Regions from separate parts of the Aquisalimonas asiatica genome, predicted to be linked through region 2. Evidence: predicted binding sites of a transcription regulator. Region 2 holds the regulator's gene; each other region holds the start of a gene.

Region 1 (4,456 bases), on a different contig from region 2:
CCCGCCGTCGGCCTGCTCGAACCGCCCCTGGCGGGTCTGCTGTGCGCCGGTGAAGGCGCCCTTCTCGTGGCCAAACAGCTCGGATTCCATGAGATCACGGGGAATGGCGGCCATGTTCAGGGCGACGAACGGGCGGTCGCGACGGGGGCTGTGACGGTGAAGCGCCTGGGCCACCAGCTCCTTGCCGGTGCCCGACTCGCCGTTGATCAGCACCGTGATATTGGACGAAGACAACCGGCCGATGGCACGGAAGACCTCCTGCATGGCTGGCGCCTCGCCGATGATCTCCGGGGTTTCCTCACCCGCATGCAGCCCGCCGGCGGCCGTCTCCCGGGCGCTCTGCAGGGCCTTGCGCACCAGGTCCACCGCTTCGTCCACGTCGAACGGCTTGGGCAGGTATTCGAACGCGCCTCCCTGGTAGGCGGAGACCGCCGCGTCCAGGTCCGAATGGGCCGTGATGACGATGACTGGCAGATCGGGCCAGCGCTGCTGCACGCGCTCCAGCAGTTCCAGGCCATCAATGCCCGGCATGCGGATGTCCGTGACCAGCACCCCGGGACGCTGCTCGGACAGCGCGCCCAGAGCGGCGTCCCCGGTTTCAAAACTGCGCGCCTGTAGACCAGCCTGGCGCAGGGCCTTGTCCAGCACCCAACGGATGGACCGGTCGTCGTCGACGAGCCAAACGTCATCCTTCGTTGTCATCGTCCGCCTCCAGAGGCAACCACAGGGTGAATTCCGTATGTCCGGGTTCGCTCCAGCACTCGATCAGCCCACCGTGCTGGTGGATCAGTGTCTGGGCGATGGAGAGGCCGAGCCCTGTGCCCTCGGCCCGTCCCGTAACCATGGGGTAGAAGATGCGGTCCTGAAGCTCTTTGGGAATGCCGGGACCGGTGTCGATGATGTCCACGCGCACCACCAGCCGGTGGGGTACGTCGGCAATGGTGAACTGCCGCTGCGTGCGCGTGCGCAGCGTGATCGTCCCGTGGCCGTCCAGTGACTGCAGGGCGTTCCGGGCGATGTTCAGGGTCGCCTGGATGAGCTGATTGGGCTCGGCCAGGAGGGTCGGGATGCTGGGGTCATAGTCCCTGTGGATGGTGACCCCCTCGGGCGCCTCGGCCACCACCAGGCCACGGACCCGCTCCAGGACCTCGTGGATGTTGGTCTCCTGCTTTTCCACGTGCTTGCTGGGGCCGAGGAGGCCGTTCACCAGCGTACGCAGGCGGTCGGCCTCCTCGATGATGATCTGCGTGTACTCCTGCAGATCCGGCGCGTCCAGTTCCCTGTGCAGCAGCTGCGCGGCACCGCGCAGGCCACCCAGGGGATTCTTGACCTCGTGGGCCAGACCGCGAAGCAGGTGGCGGGTGGCGTGGTTCTGGTTGATCAGGTTCTGCTCGCGGGTAATACGCAGCCTGCGGTCCAGCTCACTGACTTCCAGCAGCACTTCGTCGTGACTGACCGGGGTGACGGTGAGGTCCACGGTCATGCGGCGATCGGGGGAGACCTCCAGCGAGAGCTCGCGGTTGGTGAACGGCTCGCCCGTCTCGATGGCATTCCTGGCTGCGGCTTCCAGCACCCGCACACAGGGGGTGGTGTGGGATGGCAGCCGGTAACCCGTAACCTGGCGTGCACTGACGGCAAACATCACCTGCGCGGCGCCGTTGATGTAGCGCACGCAGCTGTCGGCACCCATGAGCAGCACGGCATTGCTCATGTGCTCCAGGGCGCGCTCGGCGGGCGAAGTCTGTGGCGGCATGGTCATGTCCATTAGGAAAGCAAAAAGCAAACCACAATGGCTCTGAACGCGCCGGGGCAATCATTCTGGTCGGGAAACAGCCGACCGTTCAGGGATTTGTGGGGCCAGGCAACTCGCAGATACAGAGGGCGACGCGTCATCACGGCGCAGCTGCACTGTCAGAGTGCCCCATTATGGTGCATCGTTGATCGGGGTCAATTCCCGGGGGATGATCGTTTCAGGGGTTCGCGCCAGAACCCTGTCCTCCCGGGAGCAGACGGGATGCCTGGTGCATGTAGAACGTCACCGGGTCGGATTCCGCAATCACCTCGCCGCCTTCACCGAGAACGCGCGCCGCGACCTGATGCTCCCCCCGGTGCACCTCCGTGAGGCGGGTCTCGAGGGACCGGGACGGGTCGCCCCGTGGCTCGCCGTTGAACAGGAACTGCACCCTGTGCTCCGCCCGGAGCGACGGGCTGAGCTCGAGCCGGACGTCCACAAGCCCCTGATTGTCGCGCACGGTCCCCTCGTCCTCCGGCTGGACGATGCGGATCTCTTCGTAACGGGAGTCGTCCTCGTCGGCATCGTCGCCGGACCGGTCTGCCGATGAACGCCGCTGCGGCGTCTCGAAGCGGTAGGACGACTCCGGCGTCGAACGCTCCAGCCGCTCCGCGCCCTCGCGCGGCTCGTCGGAGTAGACCACGTTGCCGTCTTCATCCACCCATTTGTAGATGTCCGCCACAGCGGCCAGGGGCAGAAGCAGGCCGAGGATTACGATCACGTTCCTTGTCGTCATACGGGGAATGTAGCACGAGCGCGGACGGGGGCGTGTCCACCGCGCACAAAAAAAGCCCCGGCGTAACCGCCGGGGCTTTCCCTGATGCAGCCGTGTCGGCCGGATTCAGACGCTGAAGTACATGTCGAATTCCACCGGGTGGGTGGTCATGCGCAGGCGCTGCACTTCCTCGCCCTTGAGCTCCAGGTAGGCATCGATGGTGTCATCGGTGAACACGCCACCCTGCTTGAGGAACTCACGGTCGTTGTCCAGCGCTTCCAGCGCCTCCTCCAGGGAGAAGGCGACCTTCGGGATCTCCTTCTCTTCTTCCGGCGGCAGATCGTAGAGATCCTTGTCCATGGCGTCGCCCGGGTGGATCTTGTTCTGCACCCCGTCAAGGCCGGCCATCAGCATGGCGGCGAAGGCCAGGTACGGGTTGCCGGTGGGGTCGGGGAACCGGACCTCGATACGGCGCGCCTTGGGGTTGGAAATCCACGGCACACGGATGGAGGCGGAGCGGTTGCGGGCGGAGTAGGCCAGCAGCACCGGGGCCTCGAAGCCGGGCACCAGACGCTTGTAGCTGTTGGTGGACGCGTTGGCGAAGGCGTTGATGGCCTTGGCGTGCTTGATGATGCCGCCGATGTAGTACAGCGCCGTCTCGCTCAGGCCGCCGTACTGATCGCCCTGGAACTGGTTCTTGCCGTCCTTCGAGAAGGACATGTGCACGTGCATGCCACTGCCGTTGTCGCCCACCAGGGGCTTGGGCATGAAGGTGGCGGTCTTGCCGTAGGCGGCGGCCACGTTGTGCACGGCGTACTTGAGCTTCTGCACCTCGTCGGCCTTCTTGACCATGGTGTTGAACTGGACACCGATCTCGCACTGGCCGGCGGTGGCCACCTCGTGGTGGTGCACTTCCACGTCCAGGCCCAGCTCTTCCATGGCCAGGCACATGGAGGTACGGATGTCGTGCAGGCTATCCACCGGCGGCACCGGGAAGTAGCCGCCCTTGACCTTCGGACGGTGACCCATGTTGCCGTCGGAGTAGACGCGCTCGGAGTTCCAGCCCGCCTCTTCGGAGTCGATGCGGTAGAAGCTGCCGCTCATCTCGGCGCCCCAGCGGACGTCGTCGAAGATGAAGAATTCCGGCTCCGGGCCGAAGAATGCGGTGTCACCCAGCCCGGTGGACTGCAGGTAGGCTTCGGCCCGCTTGGCGACGGAGCGCGGATCGCGCTCGTAGCCCTGCATGGTGTTGGGCTCGATGATGTCGCAGGTGATGTTCAGGGTCAGCTCATCGAAGAAGGGGTCGATGGTGGCGGTCTGCGGATCCGGCATGAGAATCATGTCGGACTCGTTGATGCCCTTCCAGCCGGCGATGCTGGAGCCGTCAAACATCTTGCCGTCCTCGAAGAAGTCCTCGTCGACGGTGGCGGCAGGAATGGTGACGTGCTGTTCCTTGCCCTTGGTATCCGTGAACCGCATGTCCACGAATTTCACTTCTTCGTCTTTGATCAGTTTGAGTACGTCGGCTGCGGTGCGTGACATGCCTTAACCTCCAGATGGGACGTAAGCCTCAGCAAAATTTTAACTCGCCGTTTCGGGAAGCATGGACCGTGCCAGCACCACAAGACAGCAAGTTACGAGCGTTTCTGGTGCAGCAGCGCGGAAAACCGCGCCAAAACGCACACATATGGTGCGCACAAAAACGATAAAGCACCAAACTGGTGCACACTCGGGGCATCATTCCGCCACGCGAATACAGACCCGGAGCGTATCATCCTCTTCGCGGACGGCTTCCACCCGGTGGCCGTGCACACGGCACCAGGCCGGTACGTCGGCCTGTACGCCGGGATCCGTTGCCAACAGGTGGACCTCGGTGCCGGGCGTTGCGCTGGCGATGGCATCCTGCACGCGGATCACCGGCATGGGGCACAACAGTCCGCGGGCGTCCA
Region 2 (4,456 bases):
CCCGCTGACGATGATCAGCCGAGTGCCTTCGCTCATGCCGTACCTCCTGTCAGTTGACCGCCGGCGTGTAGCCGGGCGACGACTTCGACCAGCAGGGCAAGAGGACGTTCCGGAGACACGGGCAGGGTGACACGGGGTACCGGCCTGTCGGCCAGCACGGTGTCGTCAACCGTGGGTGTCAGCCGCGGCCAGTCGGCCCAGGACGGAGGTGGCATCAGCCGGATCACCCGGTCCACTGCGGCCTGCGCCAGGACGGCGTGGCCACCGAACAGGTGGGTGACAGACTGCGGGCCAAGGCCGCGGACCTCCAGCAGGCCCGCCAGTGCGGCAGGTGCCCGGCCGATCACGCGCCCGCCCTCGACGCACAGGGCGACGGCGTCGTCCGCGACCAGCCGGTGGCCGCGCCCGAGCAACTGCAGCGCCGTATCACTCTTGCCGGTGCCGCTGTCACCTGTGAGGAGGAGGCCGCAGCCGTGCACGCTGACCAGCACGCCGGGGACGGTGGCGCCCGTGTCACCGGTCACGTGATCACTCATGTGCTCCCCTGGGCGGCCTCCCAGTCCCTGAGCAGCTCATACATGGCGTCGGCGTCGTTGGCATCGCGGAGCCTGCGGCACAGGGGCTGGTCACTGAACATCTCGGCGAGCCGGGCAAGAATCTGGAGGTGTTCGTCGGTGAAATGTTCCGGTACGACCAGGGCGAACAGGAGGTCGACGGGTTCGTTGTCGAAGGCGTCGAAGTCGATGGCTTCGCTGGTGCGGATGAAGGCCGCCGTGGCCGTGTCATTGCCGTCCATGCGGGCGTGGGGCAGGGCGACGCCGTGGCCAAGCCCGGTGCTGCCGAGCTTCTCGCGGCTGATCAGCTTGTCGAAGATGGCGTTCGCCGGCAGGGCGGAGTCGGAGCCGGCCACCATGTCACTGAGGACTTCCAGGCCGCGCTTCTTGCTGGTCACCTGGATGTCGCAGGCGATGCGCTCCGGTGTGATTAGGTCGGCAATCTTGATCATGCTTGTCCACGCAGGGTCGTGTCTGCGGTTTCGGAAGTCGGCGGCGGCCCCGCGCTGGTGGCCGCCGCTGCGCGCTGTTCAGTCCTCTTCGCCCTCTCCCTGGGCCTTGGCCTGGGCGCCTTCGTTGCGCCGGTGGTCGGTCACCTTCTCCTTGTGCTTCTTCACCTGCCGGTCGAGCTTGTCGATGAGCCCGTCGATGGCAGCATACATGTCTTCGGCGCTGGCATCAGCGTAAAGCTTGGCGCCACTGAGCAGCATGGTGGCCTCGGCCTTCTGCCGCAGCTTCTCCACCGTCAGGATCACGTGGACGTTGACCACGTTGTCAAAGTGGCGCTCCAGCTTGTCCATCTTGGAATGCACGTACTCGCGCAGTGCTTCGGTGAGATCCACATGGTGCCCGGTGATGTCGATCTGCATAGAGACTCCTCCCGTATGAGAGCCGGAAACGGCTGGCCCAGTGTTGCCTCAGGCAATCCTTTTTCGTTCGTTCGACGAGGCAATCGACATGGATTCACGATACTTTGCCACTGTCCGTCGCGCCACATCGATTCCCTCATTTTTCAGGATTTCGGCCAGTTTGCTGTCGCTGAGCGGTTTGCGGGCGTCCTCTTCGGCGATCAGCCGGCGAATCCGGGCGCGGATGGAGGTTGCCGAGCACTCCTGTCCGTCCACGGTATGCACGTGGCTGGAGAAGAAATACTTGAACTCGAACGTGCCGCGGGGCGTGTACATGTACTTCTGCGTGGTGATCCGGGAGATGGTGGACTCGTGCATCTCCACTTCTTCCGCCACCTCGCGCAGCACCAGCGGCTTCATGGCCTCCTCGCCCTGTTCCAGGAACTCCTGCTGGTGATTGACGATGCACGTGGCCACCTTGAGGAGCGTTTCATTGCGGCTCTTCAGGCTCTTGATGAACCAGCGTGCCTCCTGCAGGTGCTGGCGCATGGTGGCGTTGTCGTTGCCCTGGTCGCCGCGGCGGACGAGGCCGGCGTAGTAGCTGTTGACGCGGATCCTGGGTGATGCCTCGGGGTTCAGCTCCACCCGCCAGGCGCCGCGCTCCTTGCGGACGTAGACGTCGGGCACCACGTACTCGGCCGCGGGTGTGCCGATCTGGGAGCCGGGCCGCGGGTCCAGGGTGCGTACCAGCTCCAGTACCTGGCCGAACTCCTCCTGGGAGACCTTGAGCTTGCGGGTGAGGGGGCCGAGCTGGCGGCTGCCGAGGAGGTCCAGGTGCTTGTCCACCAGCAGCCGTGCTTCGGCAAGCCAGGGGGTGTCTTCCGGGAACTGCTCGAGCTGGACCAGTAGCGCCTCGCGGGGGTCCAGGGAGGCTACTCCGAGCGGGTCGAACCGCTGGATCAGGTGGCGTACCGCCTCCACCTCGTCGGGCTCCACGGGGTCGTCGCCGTCAGTCACCGATTCGCAGATTTCCTCGATGGTGACGCCCAGGTAGCCGTCGTCGCGGACGCCGTCGATGATGGCCTCGGCGATGGCCATGTCCCGTTCGCTGAAATGGGACAGCTGAGCCTGCCACAGCAGGTGGTCGTGCAGGCCGCCGCTGCTGCCGGCGGTCCGGTTCTCCCACGCCTCGCGCTGGTCGTCCTCGCCGGCGGGCGCGCTGTAGGCGGTGCTGCCGTCGTAGATGTCGTTCCAGTCGGAATCCAGGGGCAGGTCCTCGGGGATGTCGGCCTGGTCCGAGGCGGGCTTGTCATCGGCGCCGTCGTGATCGTCGATCGTGTCGGCGACGTCCGGAGCGGTGTCGGTGTCCGTCGCTTCGCCACCGCTTGCCTCGCCGTCGCCGTCCGTTTCGCCGGACTCCCGGGCGTCGGTCGTGTTCTCGGTGCTGGTGTCGGTATCGGCGGCATTGGCGCTGTCGTCGCCGCGGTCGGTGTCAGCGGCCGCCTCGTCAGCTTCGTCGAGCTCGTCAGCGGGCTCCAGCATCAGGTTGGAATCCAGTGCCTGCTGGATCTCCGTGCGCAGCTCCAGAGTCGACAGCTGCAGCAGTTTGATCGCCTGCTGGAGCTGCGGTGTCATGGTGAGCTGCTGGCCGAGACGTAGCTGCAGCGACTGTTTCATTGGCGATGCCTCTCTCCTGCTGCCCCTCGGGCTGCGGGTCAGGCCGGGCCTGCATGCGAGTGGGTTGATGACCCTATCGTAACTGACTCTGTCGCCGGTTAGAACATTGGCCCGATACTTGCGTGGGCTCCTGGAAAGTGCTAAGCCACGAGATCACAGGCGAAAATGTTCGCCCAGGTACACCTCGCGGACCTGCTTGTTCGCCAGGACCTCGTCGGAGCTGCCGCGGGCGATGACTTCGCCCTGGGCGAGGATGTAGGCGCGCTGGCAGATGCCGAGCGTCTCCCGCACGTTGTGGTCGGTGATGAGTACGCCGATGTCCCGGTCCGCCAGGTGGCGGATGATTTCCTGAATGTCCAGCACCGAGATGGGGTCGACGCCCGCGAAGGGTTCGTCCAGCAGGATGAACTGCGGGTTGGCGGCGAGCGCCCGCGCGATCTCGACCCGCCGGCGTTCGCCGCCGGAGAGGCTGATGCCGTTCTGATCGTGCAGGTGGCCGACGTTGAACTCGTCCAGCAGCTCTCTGGCGCGCTCCCGGCGCTGCTTCCGGTTGAGTTCGGGGCGGGTTTCCAGAATCGCCAGCAGGTTGTCCATGACCGTGAGCTTGCGGAAGATCGAGGCTTCCTGGGGGAGGTAGCCGACGCCACGGCGGGCGCGCACGTGCATGGGCAGGTCGGTGATGTCGTTGCCGTCCAGCTCGATGCGCCCGCCGTCGGCCTGCACCAGGCCCACCACCATGTAGAAGCACGTGGTCTTGCCTGCGCCGTTGGGGCCCAGCAGGCCGACCACCTCGCCGCTGGAGACTTCCAGCGACGCGCCGTGGACCACGGTCTTGCGGCGGTAGGTCTTCACCAGCTTCTCGGTGCGCGGCGGGCTCACTCGTCGTCTCCGTTGTCCTCGTCGTCGGGGAACAGTCGGATCTGCACGCGGCGTCCGGTCTCGGGCTCGCCGCGCGCATGCACCCGGTCGGCGGCCACCTCGTATTCGATACGCTCGCCGGTGAACGTGTTCCGCCCCTGGGTCAGCCGCGCGCCTTCCAGCAGGATGACCCGCTCGGGGCCGGAGGCGTAGTACTCCATGCGCGGCGCTTCCGCCTCGATGGGGCGGCGGTCCTCGCCACCCCGCTGGTTGTAGACGGCGGGCTCGCCTTCCACCACCACGTGGTCCAGCGCCTGATCGCCGGCGTCGTCCTCCCGCAGGTGTACGGTCATGCGGTCGCCGGTGATGCGGCGTGGCCCGCGTGTGAGCACGACGTTGCCGGTGTAGACGCTGACGCCCCGGGCGTTGTCGATCTCGGCGTTGTCGGCGTCCAGGTCGATCGGCTCGGCCTGCGCGCCGGCGGCGCCGAGCAGAATCAGCAGGGCCGGCAGCAGGCAC
Region 3 (4,456 bases), on a different contig from region 2:
GTGCCGCTGCCGGCAGAATCACGGCGAACGCCGTTTTCAGCGATGACAGCTCCAGGGTTCTGGCAACGTTGCGCAGATCCTTCGACACCCCGGCGACACCGAAGGCGGTATTCAGCAACACCGGCCAGATGGAGCAGATGAAGATCACGAAGATCGACGATGCCCCGGAGTCGCGAATCAGGAACAGTGCCAGCGGCATCCAGGCCAGCGGCGAAATGGGCCGCAGGATCTGGATGTACGGGTTGAGAGCCTTGTACATGATCGGCGACATGCCGATGAGAAAGCCCAGAGGGATCGCCACCAGCAGTGCCAGGGAGTAGCCCGCGAACACGCGGCCCACTGAATGGGCCAGCTGAACGCCGATGCCCATGTCGTTACTGCCGGCCACGTAGAACGGGTCACTGAGCTCGGTGACGGCGTGGCTGATGATCGCCGACGGTGCCGGTATGCGGGAACCACCGCCACTGCCGCCGGTGAGCTGCTCGTACTCGCTCAGTTCCTGGTCGCCGACGGGAAGGATGGCCCCCTCGATACTCCACTCCCAGGCGCCAAGGAGGACCACCAGCAGGGCGACGCTCAATAGCGCCGCCTTCAGGTTCTCGCTGGTCAGCATGGCTTATGACCTCCGGATCTCGAAGCTGTCCACATAGGCTTCCGGCTCTTCGGGATCGAAGTCCTTGCCCATGATGGTGTGGGATTTGTAGGTCACCTCCGGGGCGTCGTAACCAAGCTCGCGCATGATCTTGCCGCAGTCCGTGGCCAGATAGACGTCCTCGGCCACGCCCTTGTAGTCCACGTCGCCGTCGATGTAGCCCCAGCGCTTCATCTGCGTCAGGATCCACACACCCATGGAATGCCAGGGGAAGGGGTCGAAGTCGATGCGGTCGGGCTCGTTCTTGACCTCGCCAAGACCGTCGGCATAGCGGCCGGTGAGCACCTGTTCCACCACCGAGGTGGGCTGGTTCAGATAGTTGCGCCCCGAGATCGCCTCAGCGATTTCCACCCGGTTGTCATGGTCCGACGAGTAGTGGGTTGCGTCGACGATGGCCTTGAACAGGGCACCGAAGCTGTTGGGCGCTTCTTCGGCGAACTGCCGGCTGGTGCTGAAGGCGCAGCACGGGTGGCCGTCCCAGATCTCCTTGGTGAGCATGTGAATGAAGCCCACCTCGTCCCAGACCGCGCGCTGGTTGAACGGGTCCGGCGCCAGGTAGCCGTCCACGTTGCCCGCCTGCAGGTTGGCGACCATCTCCGGTGGCGGCAGCACGCGGATGGAAATGTCGTTGTCCGGGTCCAGGCCATGCTCGGCCACGTAGTAGCGCAGCAGGAAGTTGTGCATGGAGTACTCGAACGGCACGGCGAAGGTGAACCCCTTCCACTGGCTCGGGTCGCGCTTGTCCTTGTGGTCCATGCGCAGCGTGATGGCCTGGCCGTTGATGTTCTCCACTGCCGGCATCAGGAAGGGCATGGAACTGGAACCGGCCCCCATGGTGATGGCCAGCGGCATTGGGGTCAGCATGTGCGCGGCGTCGTGCTCCATGTTCATGGAGTTGTCACGAACGACGGCCCAACCCGCTTCACGCCGGACGTCCACATTCAGTCCGTAGCGCTCGTAGAAGCCCATGGGGTGCGCCATGATGATCGGGGTAGCACAGGTGATCGGGATGAAGCCGATGCTCAGGTCGCGCTTCTCCGGCGTCCCCAGATCGTCCTTGAGCAGGGCTTTCGCCGCCTCGAGCGGGAACATGGATCCGAGGGCAGCGGCGAAGGTGCCGGCCCCCATCATCTGCAGAACCTGCCGCCGGCTGGGGTCGTGGTGGCCGAACAATGCCCGGACCACCGCACTCTCGATCAGGCGGTCCATGAGCGCCTCGCGATCTCCGGGGGCACCGCTTTGGTCGTGGGGTGACGCCAGCGCGTGCTGGTCGCCGCCAGCGGTGGCGTCATGGCCGTGGTCATGACACGTACTGCACGTGCAACCCGCGCCGTGGCGCAGGTCGCTGTTCGGGTCGAACGGATCGCCGAGTGATTTGTTGGTCATCGCATCGCCCTCGTTGTCGCAACAAAAAAAGGGCGCCCCACCGCTGTCGGTGGTAGGCGCCCTTGCCAGGTTCAGGTTGGCGAATCCGGCTGACGTCCCGCCGTTGGGAACCGCTGCTCGCGGTTGAGCCGGATTTGCGCGTGTCAGATCAAGTGATGCATGGCGCATGCCATGTTTGTAAGGAACTGATTTCAGGTTTTTTAGTCGTTCTTTACGGGCGGTCTGGCGGTGCCGGTGCACTGTTGTGGGGCGGTATGCACCGGCACGGCGCGGTTGGTGGTCAGTCAGGCACGTCCGTTGGCGCGCAGGAAGGCGCGGGCAATGTCGCTGATGGGCCGGCCGCGCTCCATGGCCGTTCGCCGCAGCATGTGGTAGGCGTCATTCTCGCTGATGCCGTCGCGCTCCATGAGAAAGCACTTGGCCTGTTCCATCTGGCGCTGGTGCTCCAGCCGCGTGCGCGCGTCCACCAGTTCATGCCGCAGCTGTTCGTACTGATGGAACTGGTTGATGGCCACGTTGATGATGGAGCGCACGCCCTCGGCGGAGAGGCCTCCCACCACGTAGGGACTCACCCCCGCGGCGGTGGCCGCCTGCATCAGCTCCGGGTCGCTGTGTTCGGTGAACAGCACCACCGGTTTAGGGTAGGGTGAATGCCGCGTCCCAAGGCCTTCCAGAATGTCCCGCCGTCCCGAGCGGGCCTCAACAATGATCACATCGGGTTGGATATCCAGCACGCGCTGGTAGAGGTCTTCGTCGGCCTTTACGGTGCAGGCCACTTCGTAGCCGGCGTCGTTCAGGGCGTCGCCGAGCCAGACGGCCCGGTCTGGGGATTCGTCAACGAGCATGACTCGTGTTGCCATTGCTTGCTCCTGAGGTTGTACCTCGGATTTCCGGGAACACGTCGGTAAGCAGGAAGCAAGCACCGTGCCTTGACTGCGGTAGAGTTGAATCAGGGAGTTGCAGGCAGGAGGGGGGAGAAGCCGTGCCATGTTGGTGCACGCATGGTGTGTGTGCACCAACATGGCGCCGGAGCCGGGTCAGAACGTGTAGCGTGCGCCGAACAGGATCTCATCGAAATCGCCGACGGCAAGTTCGCCACCGAGGGAGAGTTGTGGTGCCACCTCGTAGTAACCGCTGCCGAAGACCTGGACGTTGCTGCTCGCATCGTTGAAGCGCCAAAGCCGGACCCCGGCGGTGGTGTCCCAGCCCGGGTCGAGATAGGCCCGGGCACCGCCCTCGAGCCGGAACCCCGGGTCATCCTGATCGCCGAAGTCGTAGCCCAGGTCCAGGGCACCGTAGATGTCGAGGTCGCGCTGCTGCGTGGGCAGCCGGAACCCGACACCGCCCCAGAGGACGTCGCGGCTGATGGTGGTGGAGTCGGGGCCGCTGCCTATGTCAAAGCGGTGGCTCTGGAACTGCCCCCGCGCGAAGATGGTGTCGTTGAGGTGACCCTGACCACGGATCAGCAGGCCGAAGTCGCTATCCCCGAAGCGGTTCGGCGGATCCGCCCAGTTCAGTCCGCCCTCGATGTGGTTGTAGCTGAGGTTCGCTGCGCCGGCTGTGGCGGGCAACAGAATGGCTGCAGCCGTCAGCGCAGATAGCCGTTTCATCACGTGACTCCTGTTGGGAATATGTCGAGAGCAAGGATCGCATGTTCCACCGGTGGCGTATCGTTGTCACCGTCTGGCGACGTCCCGCCGGGCCATGCGTTGGGCCAGGCCGTAGCCCGCCCATGTCAGTAGCAGGCACAGGGTGAGAGTGACCGAGATGTTCATGGCCGCGGGTGCCCACGCACCGCTCGCCATTAATGCAACGGTCTCCAGGCTGAACACCGAGAAGGTCGTGAACCCCCCGCAGATGCCTCCCATCAGGAACAACCGGGCCCTTGGGCCCAGCGGGCGCGGCCCTTCCGGGGCGGTAAGGGCCGCGAGCCAGCCGATCAGTAACGACCCGAGCGTGTTCGCCAGGAGCGTGTCCCACGGAAAGTCCAGGGTTCCGAGCAGGCCGTAGAGGTCGGACACGCCATGCCGGAGCATGGCGCCCAAGGCGCTGCCGATGGCGACGGCGAGACAGTCCCGCAGGGTCATGGCGCAGGGACTCCGCCGGTGACCAGCGCAAGGCCGAGCGCTGCGGCAAGCAGACAGGCCAGCAGTGACGAGATCACGTAGACGGCCCCCTTGAGCCCTTGCCGGTCCCGGACCAGTCCGATGCTCTGCAGGCTGAATGACGACACGGTGGTGTAGCTGCCGCACAGGCCGATCATCAGGGCGGCAGCCCACGTCTCGCCGGGCCATCCGAGGCGGAGAACAAGCCCGGCCAGGACGCCCAGCAGCAACGAGCCGCTGACGTTGACGATCCAGGTGCCCCAGGGAAACGTGCTCCCGGAACGCAGATCCACCGCGGTACCGACCAGGTAGC
Region 4 (4,456 bases), on a different contig from region 2:
CCTGCGAACCGACACGCTGCCCGGCGATGCCACGGTCGAGTTCGACCCCGGCCATCTGCACCAGGTGCTGATGAACCTGGTCCGCAACGCGGCAAAGCATGCCCGTCACCCCGAGCGGGAGCTGACCGTCACCCTCATGGCCGGGCGCGACCCCCGCGACCAGCCCTATCTGGACATCATCGACAATGGCCCGGGCATCGCCACACCGAGCCGGGACCAGCTCTTCGACCCCTTCTTCACCACCGCGGGAGACGGCACCGGACTCGGGCTCTACCTTTGCAGGGAACTCTGCGAAGCGAACCATGCCCGGCTGAGCCTCCTGGACACGGGTGACTCCGGTACCCGCTTCCGCATCACCTTCACAGCCACAGGACACGAGCAGACATGACCACGGAACGTCCCCTGGCCCTGATCATTGATGATGAGCCGGACATCTGCGAGCTGATCCAGGTCACGCTCCAGCGCATGGAGGTGGACTGCCACATTGCCGGCACCCTGCACGAGGCGCGCGACCTGCTCGGTCAGCACGCGTTTGATCTGTGCATAACCGACATGCAACTGCCCGACGGCAACGGCATTGACCTGGTCCGCGAGACCGTGGCCGAGCGGCCGGAGCTGCCCATGGCGGTGATCACCGCCTACGGCAACATGGACACGGCGGTGCAGGCCCTCAAGGCGGGCGCCTTCGACTTCGTGCCGAAACCCGTGGATCTCGGCATGCTGCGCCAGCTGGTGGGCGGCGCCACCCGGCTCAGCCATGGCCCCCGCATAGACCGCCGCTCCCGTGACACGCTGCTCGGCGACTCGCCGGCCATGCAGAAGATCCGCGGCACCATCGCCAAACTGGCGCGCAGCACGGCGCCCGTCTACATCAGCGGCGAATCCGGCACCGGCAAGGAACTGGTGGCCCGCACCATCCACGACAAGGGTGATCGCCGCGAAAAACCCTTCGTGCCCATCAACTGCGGCGCCATTCCGTCCGAGCTCATGGAGAGCGAGTTCTTCGGCCACGTGAAAGGCGCATTCACCGGCGCCAACCGCGACAAGCAGGGGCTGTTCCAGGCAGCCGACGGCGGCACCCTGTTCCTGGACGAAATCGCCGAACTGCCCCAGCACATGCAGGTGAAACTGCTGCGGGCCATCCAGGAGAAAGCCGTGCGCCCCGTGGGCAGCGAGCAGGAGATCAGCGTCAACGTGCGCATCCTCTCCGCCACCCACAAGGATCTCGGGCAGCTCGTGGATGAAGGCCTGTTCCGGCAGGACCTCTTCTACCGCATCAACGTCATCCAGCTTGCGGTGCCCAGCCTGCGCCAGCGACGCCAGGACATCCCCATGCTGGTGAACCACGTCCTCGGGCGTCTGACCGGCGACGGCGACGCCCCGCCGGTACAGCTCAACGACGCCGCACTGGGCGCCCTGCGGGCCTACGCCTTTCCGGGCAACGTGCGGGAACTGGAGAACATCCTCGAGCGGGCGCTGACCCTGTGCGAGGGCGGCGTCATCGAGCCGGAGGACCTTCAGCTCCCGGACTCGCCGTGCGGCCAGCCCCAGGACACCGCGGCCGCCGTGCCGGCCCCGGACGACGATTTCGCCCTGGACGACTACCTGGCCGACGTGGAGCGCGAAGTGGTCATCAAGGCGCTGGAGAAGACCGGCTACAACAAGACCGCGGCGGCGCAACTGCTCGGCATCAGCTTCCGTGCCCTGCGCTACAAGCTGAAGAAGCTGGACATGGAATAGCGACGATCGCGGCCGGTAGATCACGCCATGGTGGACCTGAAGGTCCACCCTACGCCCCTTTACCCATGCGCGGTGGACGTTCACGCCCACCGCGCATCCTGTCGCCGGGCCGCATGGGTGACGCAATACGTCACCTTACCCGGGCGGGCTGACACCGTACGACACTTTGCACAACCCGACACTTCCGGCGGCCACCCTGAAACCCGCGGCACACCAGGCCTGCGCGCCAAAGAAAAAGGTGGCACGGGTTATGCAAACCACCACGGCAGAACGTGCCGGACTCCCGCAGGGCGGTTGCACAGTTCTCGAAGTCAGGGTAAAACCGGTCCCGCATCCGCCCCGGAACGGGCGGATCTGACCAAAACCAAAAGGAAGGAGTACTACCATGAAGGCTCAAAAGGGTTTCACTCTCATCGAACTCATGATCGTCGTGGCGATCATCGGCATCCTGGCGGCCATCGCCATCCCGCAGTACCAGAACTACGTGGCCCGGGCGCAGTTCTCGGAGGCCCACAACCTGCTCTCCGGTGCTCAGACCACCGTCTTCGAGCGGTATACGAGTACTGGAAACTGGCCGACGGGAGTTGACGCAGAAAGCAACGAGTTGGAGTACGACGGTGATCTCACCGTTTCTATTCAGGCCATTGGATCCCACGGTGCTATCAACGACGCCGGCGGAGGGGATACAGACGACGACGCCTTTGAAGGTTGGTTCGAGTATGAGTTCGGGGCCGAGGATCGAGACGTAAGTCCTAATCTTGCCGGCGACACGGTCAGGTACACATGGAACAACGACGATAGTGAATGGACTTGCACCACTGACGTGGACGAAGCATATGTTTCCCAGTGTGACTCTGGCGGCATCGATTAGGCTTTTGCCCGAAGAATGATTAAGAGCCCCGCACGCATTGCGGGGTTTTTTTGTGACCAAGCAGGCCGAATGGTGCCAGCCCCCAGAACCATTTCTCGTAGGGTGGACCTTCAGGTCCACCGTCAGCGGGAATCGCGCTCGACGTCTTGCGGCAGCGGACTGCAGGGCCACGGACGCTTGTGGCGAGAACTACGCCGTCGCTTTCCGCAGCGCACCCAGCACGTCTTCCCGGGCCACGACGCCCACCAGTTGATCAGCGTCCATCACGGGCAGGCTCTTGACGCCGAGTTGCACGAGGCGCTGAAGGACGCGTGTGAGCGGGCAGTCGGGGGCGACGGAGACCGGGTCACGGGTCATGATGCGGTCGACGGTGTCGCGCATGATCAGGTTGTAGGGCGGCACGATGTAATCCGGGCGCAGGGTGAACGCGCGAAGGACATCCATCTTGGTGACGAAACCAACCAGCGCGCCGCCGCCATCGGTGACGGGCATGCCGTTGAAGCCATGCTGCTCGAACAGCGCCTGGGCATCCCCGACGGTGGCCTCGGGTTGAACGGTCACCGGCCGTGAAGTCATCACGTCGGCCGCAGTGTATTGCACGAACTCGTACATGGCGCCTCCTCTGCGACGGTTCAGCGCCATTGTAGCGAAACACAAGGCCGGTGCACCCATGCGGGCGCGCACCGGCCCGGTCGCAGCGGCAGCGGCCGTCAGGCGCGCAGGCGCGCGACTGCCTGGCGCAGCTGCTCGGCCATGGCGTTGAGGTCGTCCGCTCCCGAGCGCGCCTTGTCCATCGCCTCGCCGCTGCGCATGGCCGCATCCCGAATGCCGCTCACCCGCCGGTTGATCTCGTCCGCCGTCGCAGACTGCTCCTCGGCGGCACTGGCAATCTGCGTATTCATGCCGCTGATGCCGTCCACGGCACCGGCGATCGTCCCCAGCGCCGTCTCGGTCTCGTTGGAGCGCTCCACCGTGTGCCGGGCGCTCTCGGTACGCGCCTCGATGGACTCCGCCGCCTGCCGCGAGCCACTCTGCAGCCGCTCGAGAATGTCCCGGATCTCCTGAGTGGACTGCTGTGTGCGCTGCGCCAGCGTGCGCACCTCGTCGGCCACCACCGAGAACCCGCGGCCGTGATCCCCTGCACGCGCAGCCTCGATGGCGGCGTTCAGGGCCAGCAGGTTGGTCTGCTCGGCGATGCCGTTGATCACCTCCAGCACCGTCTGCACGTTGTCGGATTCGCTGGCGAGCTGGTTGACCGCATCGCGGCTCTCCTCCAGCTCCCGGGCCAGGTTGCCGATGGCATCCTTGGTATAGGACACCGTCTCGGCGCCCGACTGGGTCTCGGACTGGGCCTCGGCCGCCGCCTCGGCAGCGGAGCTGGCGTTCTGCGCCACTTCCTGCACGGTCGCGGCCATTTCGTTCATGGAGCTGGCCAGCTCGTCGGTGTCTTCCTGCTGCTGGCGGCTGTTCTTGTCGGCGTCGCCAGTGAGGTCACGCAGCTGCTCCGCCGACTGCGCCAGCGTGTCGCTGCCTTCGCGCACCTGGTTCACCACGCCCTGCAGCGTGTCGAACAGCCTGTTGAATGTCCGCGACAGGTCGGTGAGCTCGTCACGGCCCGACTCGTCCAACCGGGCGGTAAGGTCCACGGGCTCCTCCGCGGCCTTCTCGATGCCGCCGATGGTCGCGCGTAGCGGGCGGGTCACACTGATGATGACGGCCCAACCGATACCGCCCACCAGCACCAATCCGATGACACTGGTCACGATGCCGTTCACCAGCTCACGGTTCACCGCGGCGTTGACGTCGGCCATGTAGACGCCGCTGGCGATCACGTAGCCCCAGGGC

What was found. Region 2 encodes sigma-54, which starts transcription at its own class of promoters, with help from an activator protein. Its sites were predicted from a motif close to TGGCANGNTNCNTGCTT; they were not measured.
Region 1: glnL (nitrogen regulation protein NR(II)) is a predicted target of sigma-54. The motif match lies at 1,771-1,787, and genes of this name have one in related genera.
Region 3: BMZ02_RS00440 (ANTAR domain-containing response regulator) is a predicted target of sigma-54. The motif match lies at 2,952-2,968, and genes of this name have one in related genera.
Region 4: BMZ02_RS16465 (pilin) is a predicted target of sigma-54. The motif match lies at 1,980-1,996, and genes of this name have one in related genera.

What each region holds. Positions count from the first base shown of each region.
Region 1 covers NZ_FOEG01000006.1:86,302-90,757, reverse strand. Annotated here, with positions in the region: gene glnG (nitrogen regulation protein NR(I)) at 1-702, opposite strand, end outside; gene glnL (nitrogen regulation protein NR(II)) at 686-1,753, opposite strand; gene BMZ02_RS13345 (DUF4124 domain-containing protein) at 1,971-2,513, opposite strand; gene glnA (glutamate--ammonia ligase) at 2,634-4,049, opposite strand; gene BMZ02_RS13335 (sulfurtransferase TusA family protein) at 4,245-4,456, opposite strand, start outside.
Region 2 covers NZ_FOEG01000002.1:653,627-658,082, reverse strand. Annotated here, with positions in the region: gene rapZ (RNase adapter RapZ) at 1-36, opposite strand, end outside; gene BMZ02_RS07780 (HPr kinase/phosphorylase) at 33-536, opposite strand; gene ptsN (PTS IIA-like nitrogen regulatory protein PtsN) at 533-1,006, opposite strand; gene hpf (ribosome hibernation-promoting factor, HPF/YfiA family) at 1,085-1,423, opposite strand; gene BMZ02_RS07765 (RNA polymerase factor sigma-54) at 1,472-3,079, opposite strand; gene lptB (LPS export ABC transporter ATP-binding protein) at 3,233-3,958, opposite strand; gene lptA (lipopolysaccharide transport periplasmic protein LptA) at 3,955-4,456, opposite strand, start outside.
Region 3 covers NZ_FOEG01000001.1:85,426-89,881, forward strand. Annotated here, with positions in the region: gene ntrB (nitrate ABC transporter permease) at 1-613, opposite strand, end outside; gene BMZ02_RS00435 (CmpA/NrtA family ABC transporter substrate-binding protein) at 617-2,038, opposite strand; gene BMZ02_RS00440 (ANTAR domain-containing response regulator) at 2,323-2,898, opposite strand; gene BMZ02_RS00445 (outer membrane beta-barrel protein) at 3,076-3,648, opposite strand; gene BMZ02_RS00450 (fluoride efflux transporter FluC) at 3,715-4,125, opposite strand; gene BMZ02_RS00455 (fluoride efflux transporter FluC) at 4,122-4,456, opposite strand, start outside.
Region 4 covers NZ_FOEG01000011.1:36,845-41,300, forward strand. Annotated here, with positions in the region: gene BMZ02_RS16455 (sensor histidine kinase) at 1-388, shown strand, start outside; gene BMZ02_RS16460 (sigma-54-dependent transcriptional regulator) at 385-1,740, shown strand; gene BMZ02_RS16465 (pilin) at 2,126-2,611, shown strand; gene BMZ02_RS16470 (CBS domain-containing protein) at 2,801-3,223, opposite strand; gene BMZ02_RS16475 (methyl-accepting chemotaxis protein) at 3,322-4,456, opposite strand, start outside.